4 regions of the Paenibacillus sp. FW101-FHT12H11 genome follow, and region 1 is predicted to be linked to each of the others. Evidence: riboswitches for the same ligand, from Rfam matches in the RefSeq annotation. Region 1 holds a riboswitch; each other region holds the start of a gene.

Region 1 (3,734 bases):
GTTATCCTGCAAATCTGGCTCTATCGCAAGCTAGTGTCCCGATTAATGAGCCTCAGAGGTGATTCCGCCTATCTGCTTCCCGTCAGCGCTTCACTGCTTGTCTATACTATGATTCGCTCCGTTTGGCTTACTTGGAAACAAGGCGGCATTTACTGGAGAGGCACTTTTTATTCGCTTCGTGAACTTAAAAGAAGTAAGAGGTAACCTTGGACAAACGCCAAATAAGCGTTACTCGACAGAGCAAAGCTTACCCTCACGGTATGTGGCATCATTTTATCGTTTATCGTTCTAGTGAACACGATTCATCCGTACAACCCTATAATACAAATGGCTGCTCGGCTCTTGTTCCACTTCCAAATACCCCTCCGCATGCACATAATCTCCCGTAATGAACGTGGAAGCATCTAACGAACTGGAGTGTGTAAGGAACAGGAGCGCGGCTTTATCGTTTCCTACGACGAAACCCGTTTGTTCTTTAACTTGAAATTTATCTAAAATGGTGCCATGATGCGACCTTGCAATATGGTGGAACTTCCAGGAATCATTTTCCTTAATCAGAAAATACAAGACGCGATTCTTGTGATTGTTGCTAAACTCCCTCGTAACACCAATCATACAGATTTTTTCACCAAGACTCAGATACTCGTCGATTACATAAGATTTCAAGCGCAATCTCAGCACATTCTTATGTTGAATATAGGCTTCCATTTCTTCAACTGTTCGCTGATCTTTCGGATCCTGCTTCGTTGCGTAAAATACTTCTTTGATAAACGTATCCGTTTGCAGGCTTCTAGCCCCTTTGAAATGATTGTATGTACGGAAAAACTGCTGAATAACTTCCCTGATCTCATCTGGCATTGCAGGTCCCTTATCCACGGTATACATGCTATCTGCTACACTCGAATGTCTCTTTTTATGAAACCAACTCTTCCAGACACTTAATTGCATGCGCTCGTGTTCACCTGCTCTTTCTTTCTTCCAAACATTTCTTCATTATAGGCTAAAAACCATAAAATTTCGATAAAAATCGCATGATTCTGCGAACGAAAAAAAACACCTGCCTTCTACGCCTTTCATTCGAAAGATCATAGAAACAAGTGTTCGATAGTCCTATCTTTACAGAACTCTTCTCGCTCCGACATACCTTGCGCTCCAATAAGCGCTTGAAAGGCTATCCACAGCCACGCCTCTGGATGTTGTCGCTGAAATGAATTGATCGTTGCCGAGATAAATGCCTACGTGATTCACTGTTTTCGAAGCAAAAAATACCAAGTCTCCGGCTTTCAAATCCGTCACTTTCGTACCTGCTTCACTGTGCATCTCCGCTGACGTACGGGGCAAATCGATCCCCTTCGCTTGATAGAGGAACCGCACAAAACCGGAGCAATCAAAACCACTCGGCGTCGTTCCACCCCATACATAACGCACGCCCATATAGGAGTTAGCCGTCTGAATAATTTGCTCACTCACTGACGGAACAACGGGGGCGGCTGCCACCTTAGGTGCCGGTGCTGGAGCTGGTGGTGGCGGCGCGATCCAGGCTGGCTTGTGCGATTTTCCATCCACATCCACAATCGCGATCTGATTGGCTTCATTCCATTCAATTGGCGAACCGAAGGTTTCCGTGATGAAACGCAGTGGGACATATGTATTCCCTTGGTACACGGTTGGACTGCTTTCCAAACTGATCTTCTTACTGTTCACAAGCGCTTGTTGCTGCTCTGTAATGAGTAAGATGGATTGCTGCTTGTTAACCAGTGTGACCTCGATTTGATCCTCTTGCTTCTCCCAGCTCACCTGATAGCCCAGCTTCTCAGATAATACTCGGAGTGGAACTTGCATGATGCCCTTCTCATCAATGTAAGGCTGAACTTCCGGAAACTTCAGAAGCTCATCATTGACTTGCACCTTAACAGGGCGGTCCGTAGGCGCGGATGCAGCCTGAGCGGAATGTGCTGTAAACATCGGTACTGCGGCGCATAATAGTGCGCATGAACAAATAAGACGTGAAGAAAAAGATTTCAAAACCTTGCCTCCTTGACGCCTCCGAGGTTAGTTGACGGGTTCGGGAAGAGGTTTTCCCTAGTACGCTCAGCTAGCAGCGCTCATTCACCCCAAATAAAGAAGTCCCCCGTACCAGAGCTTGCGATGCTCCAAGATTCGGCATTTTTTGTCTATGTTAGACTAGCATAGTTTAAATGGTAGGTACAACCTTTGCAAAACGGTAAGTTTTACCAATGAATTTTGTCGCATATTGCGTACGGAATACTAGGGATAATGGGCAAAAAAAACCACCCTAGTGGGTGGTTTTGCCTGCGATTAGGTGTAGCCGATTACGGATAGCGCACGATCGCTGACTGTGTTCAAAGTTGCTAACTCTGAGGCGGTTAATGCTAATGAGGCCGCTTTGATATTATTTTCAAGATGATGCTCATCCTGTGTCCCTATAATAGCTGAAGTAAGTGCTTCCTGGTGCAGCAGCCAAGCAATTGCGATCTGTGTCACGTTAGCGTCCTTGGCATCCGCCATTTCTTTCATGACAGCTAAAAGCTCTTTCTCCGCCTCCAAATGCTCCGGCAGGAACAGCCTTCTCTCCTTGCGGAAGTCTCCCTCTTTCAATGCCTTTCCATGAAGGTGGAAAGCACCTGTCAGAATCCCCTTGGCGATCGAGCTGTAGCTCATCACGCCAACGTTATGCTCCTGACAGAATGGCAAAATCTCTGGCTCGATAGCTCTGTGCAGCAAACTGTATTCCGGCTGAATCACATCGATTTGCGCGTAATTTACGGCTTCTTTCAGCTGCTCCAAAGAAAAATTCGAAACGCCGATAGCCCGGATCAAGCCTTCTTCTTTCAGCTTCACAAATTCACCAAGTGTATCCTGCACAGGGATCTCAAAACTTGGCCAGTGAATGTAATAAACATCTATGTAGTCAGTCTTCAAACGCTTCAAACTGTTTTCTGCCGATCTTCTTACATCTTGAGGAGCTAGATTGCTTCGGCTCACCTTCGTCGTAATAATGCATTGCTTACGTATATCCGACAGAGCAGCTCCGACGATCTCTTCCGAGTGTCCATTGCCGTAGCCTTCAGCTGTATCAAACGTTGTGATGCCCAGCTCGAACGCTTTACGGATGAGCTCGATATTATTTTGGTCGTTCGTGAACTCCCAAGGACCTCCTCCGAGCTCCCAACAGCCAAATGTTATGTTTGAGATGTCAAAACCTGCATGTCCTAACTTTTTCACTTTCATAGTCGCCGACCTCATTTCATTGATCTCGTCTCACGATAATGCACACGTTAACAAAACAAGTATACCGCTTTCATTTACTTTTGCCAAGGAATGAGCGAGTTCGGCATCGGGTTAGGATGGTCTCCATAGCTGTACCATGTCTTTTCTGTACGTAACGGAACTACTGGCCTCTATTTAGTTGAAAAACGGTGCATCCGCCCCTCAGAGGGAACAGTGATCCGCTATTTTGCCGTTTTCGGGTGATGCGCCACTTTTTGGCGGCAAATAAAGCCCTGTAGTTCCCCTAAGCGGGAAATTCGGCTGATTTGCTCGAAATAGCGACCTCCACTTCCCTTCCGTTTCCCGCCCGCGCATAATCCCCATCCAACATGCCTCCTACGGAAGCAATCAGCGGTAGATTTGGACGCGCGTCCTACTCGAGATAACTCAAGCTGCCTTCACGGACGGCCGAACCCTTTGTGGGTTCTTTTCCCTTACCCGCA
Region 2 (3,734 bases), on a different contig from region 1:
CGATCCATCTTTGCTGTACACCGAGATGATGAAGCATTCAAACAAATCGCTGAGAATAAGCAGATCGAAGCCATAGTTCAGCAAATTTTGGGTAGTAATACTTATGTGCATCAATCTAGAATAAATTTCAAACAAGGCTTTACAGGTAAAGAATTTTATTGGCACTCGGATTTTGAAACCTGGCATGTGGAAGATGGGATGCCGCGGATGAGAGCGCTCAGTTGTTCTATTGCTCTAGAAGATAACACACCAAATAATGGTCCTCTTATGGTAATACCAGGTTCGCATCGTACATTTGTTTCCTGTGTAGGAGAAACGCCTAATGACAATTACAAGACATCGCTTCGCCGTCAGGAATATGGTGTACCTGACGAGAATAGTTTGAGATACCTGGCGGGGCAAGGGGGGATCATTGCTCCAACTGGAAAAGCTGGATCCATCCTATTGTTCGATTGTAATTTGATGCATGGCTCCAATAGCAACATTACCCCAGATCCGCGAAGCAATGTTTTTATTGTTTACAATAGTGTACTAAATAAGCTGAATGCGCCTTATTCCGGCAAACAACCTAGACCAAACTTCATCGCTAGTCGGTAATTATCAGGTTGGGGCCCGCCTTTCGGCGGGTCCTATTATCGAAAGGATGATGTTGTGTTCACGATCATATGCAGCATTCTTGTGATTCAGATCGTCTATGTGTCTTGTTTTACACTTCGCATGATCTTGACCCTCAAAGGTGAAAAATACACGGCTGCTGCAATCAGTATGCTAGAAATTCTTATCTATGTGATAGGTCTTAACATCGTTCTGAAATATGTAAACCAACCTGCATGTTTAATCGTTTATGCAATCGGATATGGATTAGGTGTGCTTGCTGGATCATGGATCGAAGAAAAACTGGCTCTAGGATACGTTACGGTTAAAGTTATTACAGATGAGCTGCATCGTTATATGGCGGCTTATCTTCGCAAAGAAGGATTTGGTGTTACCTCTTGGGTTGGTTGGGGAAGAGATGGTGAGAGAATGGTTTTGGAAGTTCTCGCACGGCGCAAAAATGAGAAGTTTTTGTATGACTGCATCCTGGCTATTGATCATAAAGCATTCATTGTCACTGTGGAGCCCAGAAAACTGCATGGCGGTTTCTGGTTAAATGCTACACGTAAATAAACGTCATCTTGATAACGCTGAATCCTGACATTCAGGAGCGGGGGAACCATAGTAAACTGCTGCATGTTATTTCATGCACAGAGGGGTGAATCACGGAATCTACCGTGTAGGGCGATTCTCACGTCCAAATCCGACAGCTAACTTCGTAAGCGTATTATTGGTGTGGTTACGAAAATAACGGCCTAAGGCAGTTGCTTTCGTTGCCTTCCATAAGGAGGAGAAAAATTGAATATGTCTGAAGAAACCTGCACTGAATATGTTTTGGTTTCCGCACCGAACCGAGCGGGAAAGGAATTTATTAACTTATTAAGAACGAAGGGAATTCAATATTACGCGATTACGAATAACAACTACGGAAAAAAACGCTTGGAAGCGATGGGTGTTGATCGTATTATTATGGTGAATACCGAGGATGCAACAAGTTGGACTCCGCCTGAGATACGAATTAGCAAAGTATATTTGTTTGAAGTGAGTTTTAATCTATGCTGTCGATATATTCAAATTTGTAAAGATTGGAATCCAAAGTCTATACATGTGATAACAAAACGTGGGAATGCAAGGGTTACATACAGAGCTCTAGGAGCTGACCATTTTACATACATCAATAATAATCAAGAAGCTTCGCTCCTGCTGCTTCCATAAAGGTTATCACCGGACTTTGTCTCTTCATCAACGGACAAGTCCGGTACTTTCAATTATAATTTGAGTTTTAACGTCAAATTTGATTTGAGAGTAGACGTTTTGCCAATGTTCCCAGTCTATCTCTTTACCGAAATATTGGCTCAGATAATGAAGACCGAACCCATAGGGGTCAACATTGGCATCACGTATTTTATATAACAAATCTTCTGTAGTTTTGTTAACATTTTTTTCTAACATTTTTTGGATCTGGAGGGAATTGGCGTCCTTGACCTTAATTGGACTTTCTTCAATCATTCCGTTTATTTTGAGATTAAGACTGACGATTGGAATTTCATCTTTTGATATTGAAACATGACTCGACACCCGCGAAACGTAAAAGGCCAAGCGTTTTCCTTCATAATCAATAGGGATACCTGATCGGCTAAACTCATTCGCAGTCATGTTATACAGTTTTGTTTCTTTCGGGTCTAAGACAAGTTTTTCTTTCATTTTATTAAGTAATGCAAGCTTCTCGACAACATATGAATCCCCATCAAATCTAACGATGGGCAGGTAGGGATCGAGTCCCTTTTCTTTAAATCGACGGAAGTTATCGAATAGAAACGCGGTCACAGTGTAAGGCGAAACTGTCCCTTCTTTTCCAAAAGTTAAGAAAAAGGAGTTACCCGCCAATCTTTCTGTTGATGGACTTGCTTTCAGTAGCTTGTTTGCACTTGGTTCAGCTAATGCCATATAGGAAATCAGTTGAATGTCTCTTCTTCTGGCTAGCCAACTTAGCGGTTCCTCCATCGACTCTTTTACTAAGCTCTTACCGAATAAAAACATCCGGCAATGTCCGAAATCGAGCTCTTTATCGACATGAGCTTTAATGTTTCTAACTGCTTCCGCTATGCTCGGGGCTTCTAAATGCTCGATCTGACTCTCCGCTAGCCCTTCGCCAATCTTGGATGCTGGTATCGCGAGACGAAGTGTTACCAAATAAGGATTTTCCTTTTTTCCAGTCCAATCCACCCCCATGGCTACGACGAAGAACCTTTTATCAATGTCCTTAAAGCTACACCCTCCAAGAGACAAACAAAGGTAGAGTAAAAAGACGATGAATAGTAGAATCCTCATGTAAAAACGTTCTCCCTCTTTTTTCTCCATACAAAATAGAGCATCATAAAAATGAATATGATTTCGGTGAAAAATCGAGTAATGAGCCATATCTCAGAGATAACCTGGTTTTTTTCTACGTTTACAAAGCGCATAAAAATGAAAGACAAGATCCCTGCACCTAAAGCTAACCAGATATTCATCTTCGGTACCGGTTCTTCTTCTACAGCTACTGATCGGTTAATTGCATATCTAATTAACATGATGGTTGTATGCCATGTGTTCATGACAAAGAGCAGCGATAATCCAGTGAAGAGCAGTAGAAAGACAAACAAAACCCGATTAATGAAACCATACTCCATGATCATGGAATCTGCCGTCATACTCCAAATGTAAACGTAATCGCCTACACCAACTGTGCCGTGGAATCCGATTGGCACAAAAAAAGTAACCAGTAAGAAGAAACACCCGAATAAGGGTACGACCCATCGATTTCGAAAACGAAATCCCTCAACATGCAAGCGATTAAAAAGAACAAGGCTGAAATGACCGGAAAACAAAAAGGTGGCTGAAACAATTGTCATGAAGGATGGCGGTTTGTTCACGTATCCGGCAACGTAACGGATTGCGTCCCAGCTAAAGTTTTCATTAACCATAGCTTTAACTAGAAACAAAAAAATTAAAGGAGCGATAATAAGCATCATGATTTCATGAATAAACTGGACGGATCGGGTTGATCGAGTACTCGCCCATAGGGCCGCGCTAACCATTAAAAACAGATTTATATAAGGATTTACGTCTGGATAAAAGAACATACGGGCTGTCTCTGA
Region 3 (3,734 bases), on a different contig from region 1:
TGTACGCCCTGAATAACTATGTGATTTTTTTCACATGACAACCTATGAATGGTTTGGTTGATCTTTTTCACCAACGATGGTAGAGAAAAAAGCTGATGTAATCGGAGGAGAGGATTCGAATGAGTAAACCGAAGGTGGTTATTCTGGGAGCGGGGTACGGCGGGCTTGTAACGGCAATAAGGCTGCAGAAGCTGATCAAAGCAGATGAAGTGGCGGTCACGCTGGTGAACAAACACGACTATCACTACATGACGACACATCTGCACATGCCGGCAGCTGGCACGGATCATCATGAGAATGCCCGTGTAGACATTAAGGATCTGATCGATGAGCGGAAAATTCATTTCATCAAAGCGACGGTTCAGCAGATTGTACCTGAGGAAAAAAAGGTGGTTCTGGCGGACGAAGTCCTCACCTACGACTATTTGGTCGTGGGGCTTGGGAGTGAGACGGAAACCTTTGGAATTCCGGGATTGCGCGAGTATGCGATGACAATCAACAGCATTAATAGTGTTCGCTTCATTCGTCAGCATACGCAGTATATGTTCGCAAAATATAAATTGGATTCCAAGCATAAGGAATATTTGACGATCGTTGTTGGTGGCGCAGGTTTCACAGGCACGGAGTTTGTTGGAGAGTTGGCCGACCGGATTCCTGATCTTTGCCAAATGTTTGACGTCGATCCTTCCCTGGTTCAGATCATCAATATCGAAGCATCGCCTACTGCTTTGCCGCCCGGACTGCCGAATGATCTCGTGGAATACGGCATGGACGTGATGCGCCGCAAAGGGGTTCAATATAAACTATCTACCGCCATCAAGGCATGCGAACCCGGCGGTGTGCTGCTGGGAGACGGCCAATTCATTCCTGCCGGCACGGTCATTTGGTCGGGAGGTGTCCGCGGGAATTCCTTGCTGCAAGATGCGGGCTTCCACGTCCAACGCGGCAGGGTCAAGGTGGATGACTACTTGCGTTCCTTGCAGTTTCCTGATGTTTTTATTACGGGAGATTGCTCGATTGTCATGAGCCCGGAAGGCACGCCATACCCCGCCAATGCCCAAATCGCCGTCCAACAGGGATGTAACACAGCCAAAAATTTATTTTATTCACTGCGTGGAAAGCCATTAAGACCTTTTGCCTACGATTACAAAGGCACGGTCGCCTCGCTTGGTCGCGGAGAAGCGATTGGCATCCTCAAGGTCAAAAAAGTGAAAGGCAGGCTGGCCGCAATCCTCAAAAAAATAATCGATGCCCGCTATTTATTTCTCATTGGCGGTATCCCACTCATCTTCAAAAAGATGATTTTCAAGCAAAAACAAGCCACTAGAAAGCGTCATGTGAGAAATTAATTTTGCTAAAACACCCTAAAATCCAATGAATCAGACAATAAGCTAGTAAAACAGAGATACTGAAAGGATTATACCATTGTAAGCGGATTATCAAATGAATGTGGGGAGGGAATAATCTTTTTTAAGATTATTCTCTCCTTTACTATGAGCCAATAAGAGAGTAGTATCAACTCGTACGTTAACAGTTGAATATTTCGCTTAATTTTCTTATCAGAAAAGCGGGGGAACCATAGGTTTCAACGGGGTGAGTAAGGTGTGTTTTGTCGCATGCGGCAGTTACCTTTAGGGCAGATTTCTCGCAGCCCGAACCCGTCAGCTAACCTCGTAAGCGGTCGTGAGAAAGGAGAACATGTGGCTAAGCACAAGGTCTATCCTTGTGTTTTTTTGCGCCCAAAAAAGGGAAATCAAGCTGAAAACTAGGTTATTTGGAGGAATTTCACAGCATGACAAGTGACTCATTGAAAAAGATTGTATTCGGCAAACCGCTGAAATCAGCGGAGCTGGAATCTGAGAAAATGCAGGTATGGAAGGCTCTGCCTATCCTGTCATCAGATGCCTTGTCTTCGGTAGCCTATGGCACGGAGCAAATTTTGCTAGAGCTTGCAACTGTAGGGGTTGCTGCTTTTGCTTTCTCATTGCCGATTGCAATCTCGATTATTGCTTTAATCATGCTTCTTGTATTAAGTTATCGCCAAGTGATTGAGGCCTATCCAATGGGCGGCGGAGCTTACATGGTGGCCAAGGAAAATTTGGGCATGATGTCGGGAAGGCTCACCGGAGTTTCACTGCTGATTGATTACACGTTAACCGTTGCGGTTTCGATTTCAGCAGGCGTGCAGGCGATAACGTCGGCCTTCCCGGTTACAGTGCCTTATATTGTCCCCATAGCCCTAGTGCTTGTCTGGTTGATGGTGTGGCTGAATTTGCGGGGGACTTCTGAATCCGGAACGGTGTTCGCGATTCCAACGTACTTTTTTATCCTGTGTATCTTACTGCTGATCGGCAAAGGGATCTTCGATATGCTGACAGGATCCATGAATATGCATGAATTCCAAGTTGTTCCCAGCTCGATGACGAGCTCATTGACATTGTTTGTAATTCTAAAAGCTTTTTCATCAGGATGCTCGGCCGTGACAGGGATCGAGGCGATTTCCGATGCGGTGCCGCATTTCCGTACGCCATCTGTCAAGAATGCCAAGAAAACCTTGGCTTCGCTCGGTACGCTGCTGGCGATTGTCTTCGGGGGCGTCACCTTGCTGAGCTTGGGTTATGGCATTGCACCTGATCCGCACGGGCATACTTCGGTCTTGTCGATGGTTACGGAGCAGGCGTTTGGCCGTGGCGCCATGTATTATGCCACACAGATTGGCACCATGCTGATTCTGGTATTGGCTGCGAATACGAGCTTCAACGGATTTCCGATCTTGGCATCCATCATGGCTCAGGATAAAAACTTTCCGCGCATGTTCTCGTACCGGGGAGATCGGTTGTCGTTTCACTACGGGATCATAACGTTAGGTGTTTTGGCAAGTATCTTGCTCGTCATTTTCAAAGGGAAAACCGATGCACTTATTCCACTTTATGCGATTGGCGTCTTTTTATCTTTTACCCTGGCCCAAAGCGGTTTGGTCCGCAAATGGTTCAGAGAACGACCGGCCGGCTGGATCGGCAAGTTCGTTATTAATGGGTTAGGGGGAATCGTTTCCCTTGCCGTTCTTATTATTTTCTGTATCACCAAATTTAGTGAAGGCGCTTGGATTGTTATTATTGTGACGCCGCTATTGCTTTGGGGAATAACCAAAATCAGCAATCACTATGATGATGTAGCCAAACAACTGCGCATTGATATCACGCAAGAACGCGTATGCATTAAAGAACCTGTGATCATTGTTCCTGTTGCGGGTATTCACCGCGTAGTGGCGCAGTCTTTGAACTATGCCAAATCTTTATCTCCCAATGTCATTGCCTTCTACGTCTCGTTTTCGGATGAGGATGAAGAAGCGATGCAGGAGAAATGGGATAAGTGGGATCCGGGTGTTCGGCTTGTCGTGTTCAAATCCCGTTACCGGACCATTCTGAAGCCGTTGGCTGAGTTTATTGAAAGGGTCGATACCCATGTTTCGGAAAAGCAATCGATCATGGTGATCCTGCCCCAGTTCATGCCGAAAAAATGGTGGCACCGCCTGCTCCACAACCAGTCTGCCGCACGTATTCGCTCGAAGCTGCAAGCCGATAAAGATATCGTCGTTGCGACGGTGCCCTATCATTTGCATGAGTAGAGGTGTACAATAAAGGGGTAAACCGGATGTAGAAATGGAACAGAGGTGAACCTTTTATGGCAAAAAAGAAATGGTCAAACACTACCGCTGAACCTAGCGCGCAAGA
Region 4 (3,734 bases), on a different contig from region 1:
ATTTCTAAATGGAGAACGCCTAATTAGGCATAGGTATTGTCAATGATTTTCCAGTATACTTGTATATGAGGTGATACATAATGAGTGAAATTCGAACATTGGAACAACAGGAATTGCCGGAGAGTCTTGCATTATCCCAGTTTGCTTTTCAATATGAGCTGAGCGCAGAAGAGCAGGAAGATCGCAGCAGTTGGACAGATCCGAAGCAAATTTGGGGCTATTTTGTTCAGGGGAAACTAGCTGCTAAGCTTCAAATTAACCAATTTCATACGTGGCTGAATGGTCAGCGTTTTGCCATGGGCGGAATTGCGGGAGTAGCAACTTGGCCGGAGTACAGGCGCAACGGAATGGTCGCGAAGCTGCTGCTTCAAGCGCTCAAGGTGATGAAAGAGCAAGGGCAAACCGTCTCCTTTCTATCTCCGTTTAAGTTCGAATTTTATCGGAAGTATGGCTGGGAGACGTATATTGACTACCTGAAATATGAAATTCCTGCGGATAAACTTCCAAAATTCCATGCTCCGGAAGGCAGTTCAATCGTTCGTGTGACGAGGGAATGGGAGCTTTTGAATCCTATTTATGAGCAGTATGCCCTGCAATTTAATGGAATGATGGAGCGGGACGCAAATTGGTGGAATAATCGATATTTTAAAAACAAAAAAGGTACGGTAGCCCTCTATGTTAATGCCAAGGGTGAACGGACGGGGTACGTCTTTTATCAAGTAAAAGAGTATACAGCAACCATTCATGAGATGGTGTTTTTGGATGAAGAAACGAGACGCGGGTTATGGAAGTTCATAGCCGATCATGATTCCATGATCTCGAAGGTGGAGGTTAAAGCGCCAGCGGATGATCAGCTTCCTTTCTTGGTGCATGATCCTAAGTTCAAGCAGGAGAAAATAACATATTTTTCGGCGCGTATTATCGATGTGGAAGCTTTCCTGAAGCAGTATCGGTTTGAACCGCGCCAAGAGGTTGAGCCGATCTATTTGCGGATTTTTGATCCGCATGCGGACTGGAACGATGGCGTTTTCCAATTGCAATTCACAGGCAGCGGGGAGAAAGCGGAGGTCACCAAGTTAGCTGAGGGCGAGCAACCGGCAGATGAGCGTATACTGAGTTGTAGTATTCAAACGTTGGCTGCCTTATTTATGAGTTATCAAAAGGCGGGCTTTATGGCTAAAATTGAGCGGCTTCAAGGCTCGCAGGAGCTGGTTACTCGGTTGGAAGCGGCAATTCCGCAGCGCACGACGTATTTGGCGGATTTCTTTTAGGATTCGGTCCCGGTGTTCCGGGGCCGTTTTTTGTTAGTGCGCTATCTCTCGGAAATTTCAGCCGAGAACGAGGAAATAGAGGACTCCAGTTCCCTTCAATGGATCAAAAGCTAGTTTTCCGTTGGGAGTCTCCAGGCTACCCAACGCTCTCGCACTGCACTTGCACGCTCCGACGAGCTGAAAAGGAACTGTGGGACCTTATTCCAAGGAAAACCACCTTTTCGGCTGGTTTAGGGGATCTACAAGACTCTATTTTGCCGGCTTCTATAAAAAGTACAGGTTTGAGTACAAATAAGAGCCTGTAGTTCCGTTCCGAAAGAGAAATGCTCGTTTTTCCGCGAATAGCGGACGCCAGTTCCTTTGAGGTGATTCCACCGAATAGATCCATAGATTCCTAAGGTGCCCGGAGTTTCATCACAGTTCATGCGGGGCTTTCAGTACGTTCGTCAAAATTAAAAAACCCGTGATCATCACGGGTTTAGTTTGTACACTTTTACAGTTTGGAAGCCGAATTTGCGTAAGGATTGCTGGGAGCCTGGAATGTAAATATCAACGCGTTTGCCTTTGATGGAACCACCGGTATCCGTTGCATAAGCATACATGCCGCCTTTTGGCAGGCCGTTGAAATCATAACCTTCTATATAGAGCTTAGATCCAAGTGGAATAACCGATGGATCTACAGCGACGGTTCCGATTCCTAATGGATTCCCCATATAGTCCAATGCTCCAAAGCCTCCATTTTCAGAAGGATCAGCGGAGTAGGCTGTTGACTCAAATAGCTCATAATCAGGTGCGTGATGATTGCCGTCTTTACTTAAAATCGCTAAGTTGCTGCTTGCATCCCACTGAACGGGAATGTCGGAAGCATTGCTTAAGAACCGAAGCGGCACGTAGACACGTCCGTTTTGGAACTCAGCGTGTGTGTCCATCTCGACAGGAGTGCTATCGATTTCGGCCTCTTTTTGACCTGACACCAAGGAAATAGAATGCTTGTCATTGTTCAGTGTGACTTTAATTGCGTCGCCTTCCTTTTGCCATTGTACATCATAACCCAGTTTCTCAGTTACGAAACGGATCGGTACTTGTGTAGCGTGGTTGTCATCCAAATAAGGCTGGGCATCCGGAAATTGAACCAGGTCATCGTTGACTTGCACTTTCACGTCCATACTCGCGGCTGCTGCATAAGCATGTCCCGAAAATGGGGAAAGAAAGCCTCCTGCCAAAACTGTGAAGGACACAGCAAGGCATGCTAACCCTTTTGTAAGCATATTCAATTGGTAATCCTCCTTCAAAATGAGCCTCCGAGGTTAGTTGACGGGTTCGGGAAGAAGGTTCTCCCTAGTCTGCTCTGCTTACAGAGCAAATATTCACCCCATGTAAATCGTCCCCCGTACCGGCACTTTGTCTGTGCACCGGACTCGGCTTCAAATATTCTATCATTGATAGAATAATGGAAACAACGCCCAAAATATGGTTAAAGGTCTTAGACCATACTGGACTTAGGTCTAGGTACAAAAACAGTCGGGAGTCCGTTTTGACGTGAATCCATTTCGGCTACGATAGTAGCATGAAGATTACGCGAAGGGCGGTGCAATAGTGAGCATGAATCGATCAAAAAGTTGGGCGCTGATTCTGATAGCAGTAGGCTTTCTCATTTGTATGCATCAAGTGGGCATGCATTTTCATGTCATGGGACTGCTGGTTCCTGTGGCGATGGTGGGGCTAGGTTATGTGGGGATAACTCATGGCAAGAAGATGGGATGGCTGATTTTTGGCATTGGCGCTTTGATATTAATTACAAAATTATCTGGTTTCCTAGCGATTGTGTTTGCAGTGTGGTTAATGTATTACGGCTATCGCATGCTAAAAAAACAAAACGATTCGGCGGAGTTCAGACTGTAATCAACAAGAACATAGGGGGTGTGGATGATGAGCGTATTTGATCGAATTGGTAAAATGGCCGATATGGCTTGGCAGGAGGCAGCAAGCAAGCTGGACCTGCATGAACGGGGAGGCGGCCATTCCAGCCATTCCAGCCACGCTGGACACGCTGGAGCATCGCGCGGCATCGCCGAGCTGGAGGAGCGCTACGAGGAGGCGCTGCAGCGTACGATTGAGCTGCGCAAGCAAAGCGTCGACGCGCAGGAGATGGCGCAGCTGCGCGCCGAGCAGGCTGAACTGGCCATGCGCGCAGGCGACGAAGAGCTGGCGCGTATGGCGCTGCAAGAGAAGCTGCGCTTGGAAGCAGCCTGCGCGCAGTACCGCGCGCAGTACGCGAGCAGCCAGGACGTCTGCCTGGCGCTCGCAGACGAGCTGGCGGGGCTGCGTGCCGGCCGCGCAGCAGGAACGGGACAGCCGCGAAGCGGGCTGTCCAAGGAAGAAGCTCGCGAAGCATTGCGCGAGCTGGAAGCGACCGGCCGCGAGCTCGGCCGGGAAGCGCTGCAGGGCTTGCGCGTGGCGGGG

The links. A riboswitch is a leader RNA that binds a small molecule or an ion and turns the genes downstream of it on or off. The one in region 1 is predicted to bind cyclic di-AMP.
Region 2: linked by a shared signal. The riboswitch ahead of AC3WTJ_RS18550 (hypothetical protein) and the one ahead of AC3WTJ_RS33055 (C40 family peptidase) in region 1 are both predicted to bind cyclic di-AMP.
Region 3: linked by a shared signal. The riboswitch ahead of AC3WTJ_RS14040 (APC family permease) and the one ahead of AC3WTJ_RS33055 (C40 family peptidase) in region 1 are both predicted to bind cyclic di-AMP.
Region 4: linked by a shared signal. The riboswitch ahead of AC3WTJ_RS27935 (stalk domain-containing protein) and the one ahead of AC3WTJ_RS33055 (C40 family peptidase) in region 1 are both predicted to bind cyclic di-AMP.

Annotation. Positions count from the first base shown of each region.
Region 1 is NZ_JBYTCO010000013.1:196-3,929, reverse strand. Features, by position in the region: gene AC3WTJ_RS33065 (glycosyltransferase family 2 protein) at 1-204, shown strand, start outside; gene AC3WTJ_RS33060 (hypothetical protein) at 289-948, opposite strand; gene AC3WTJ_RS33055 (C40 family peptidase) at 1,117-2,025, opposite strand; cyclic di-AMP (ydaO/yuaA leader) riboswitch at 2,027-2,176, opposite strand; gene AC3WTJ_RS33050 (aldo/keto reductase) at 2,320-3,252, opposite strand; gene AC3WTJ_RS33045 (hypothetical protein) at 3,454-3,615, opposite strand.
Region 2 is NZ_JBYTCO010000005.1:388,625-392,358, forward strand. Features, by position in the region: gene thpD (ectoine hydroxylase) at 1-597, shown strand, start outside; gene AC3WTJ_RS18545 (DUF2179 domain-containing protein) at 652-1,167, shown strand; cyclic di-AMP (ydaO/yuaA leader) riboswitch at 1,173-1,335, shown strand; gene AC3WTJ_RS18550 (hypothetical protein) at 1,399-1,809, shown strand; gene AC3WTJ_RS18555 (Ger(x)C family spore germination protein) at 1,837-2,925, opposite strand; gene AC3WTJ_RS18560 (hypothetical protein) at 2,922-3,734, opposite strand, start outside.
Region 3 is NZ_JBYTCO010000004.1:89,650-93,383, forward strand. Features, by position in the region: gene AC3WTJ_RS14035 (NAD(P)/FAD-dependent oxidoreductase) at 120-1,349, shown strand; cyclic di-AMP (ydaO/yuaA leader) riboswitch at 1,535-1,695, shown strand; gene AC3WTJ_RS14040 (APC family permease) at 1,793-3,628, shown strand; gene AC3WTJ_RS14045 (YqkE family protein) at 3,685-3,734, shown strand, end outside.
Region 4 is NZ_JBYTCO010000009.1:388,116-391,849, reverse strand. Features, by position in the region: gene AC3WTJ_RS27940 (GNAT family N-acetyltransferase) at 81-1,271, shown strand; gene AC3WTJ_RS27935 (stalk domain-containing protein) at 1,742-2,539, opposite strand; cyclic di-AMP (ydaO/yuaA leader) riboswitch at 2,553-2,705, opposite strand; gene AC3WTJ_RS27930 (LiaF transmembrane domain-containing protein) at 2,874-3,173, shown strand; gene AC3WTJ_RS27925 (PspA/IM30 family protein) at 3,198-3,734, shown strand, end outside.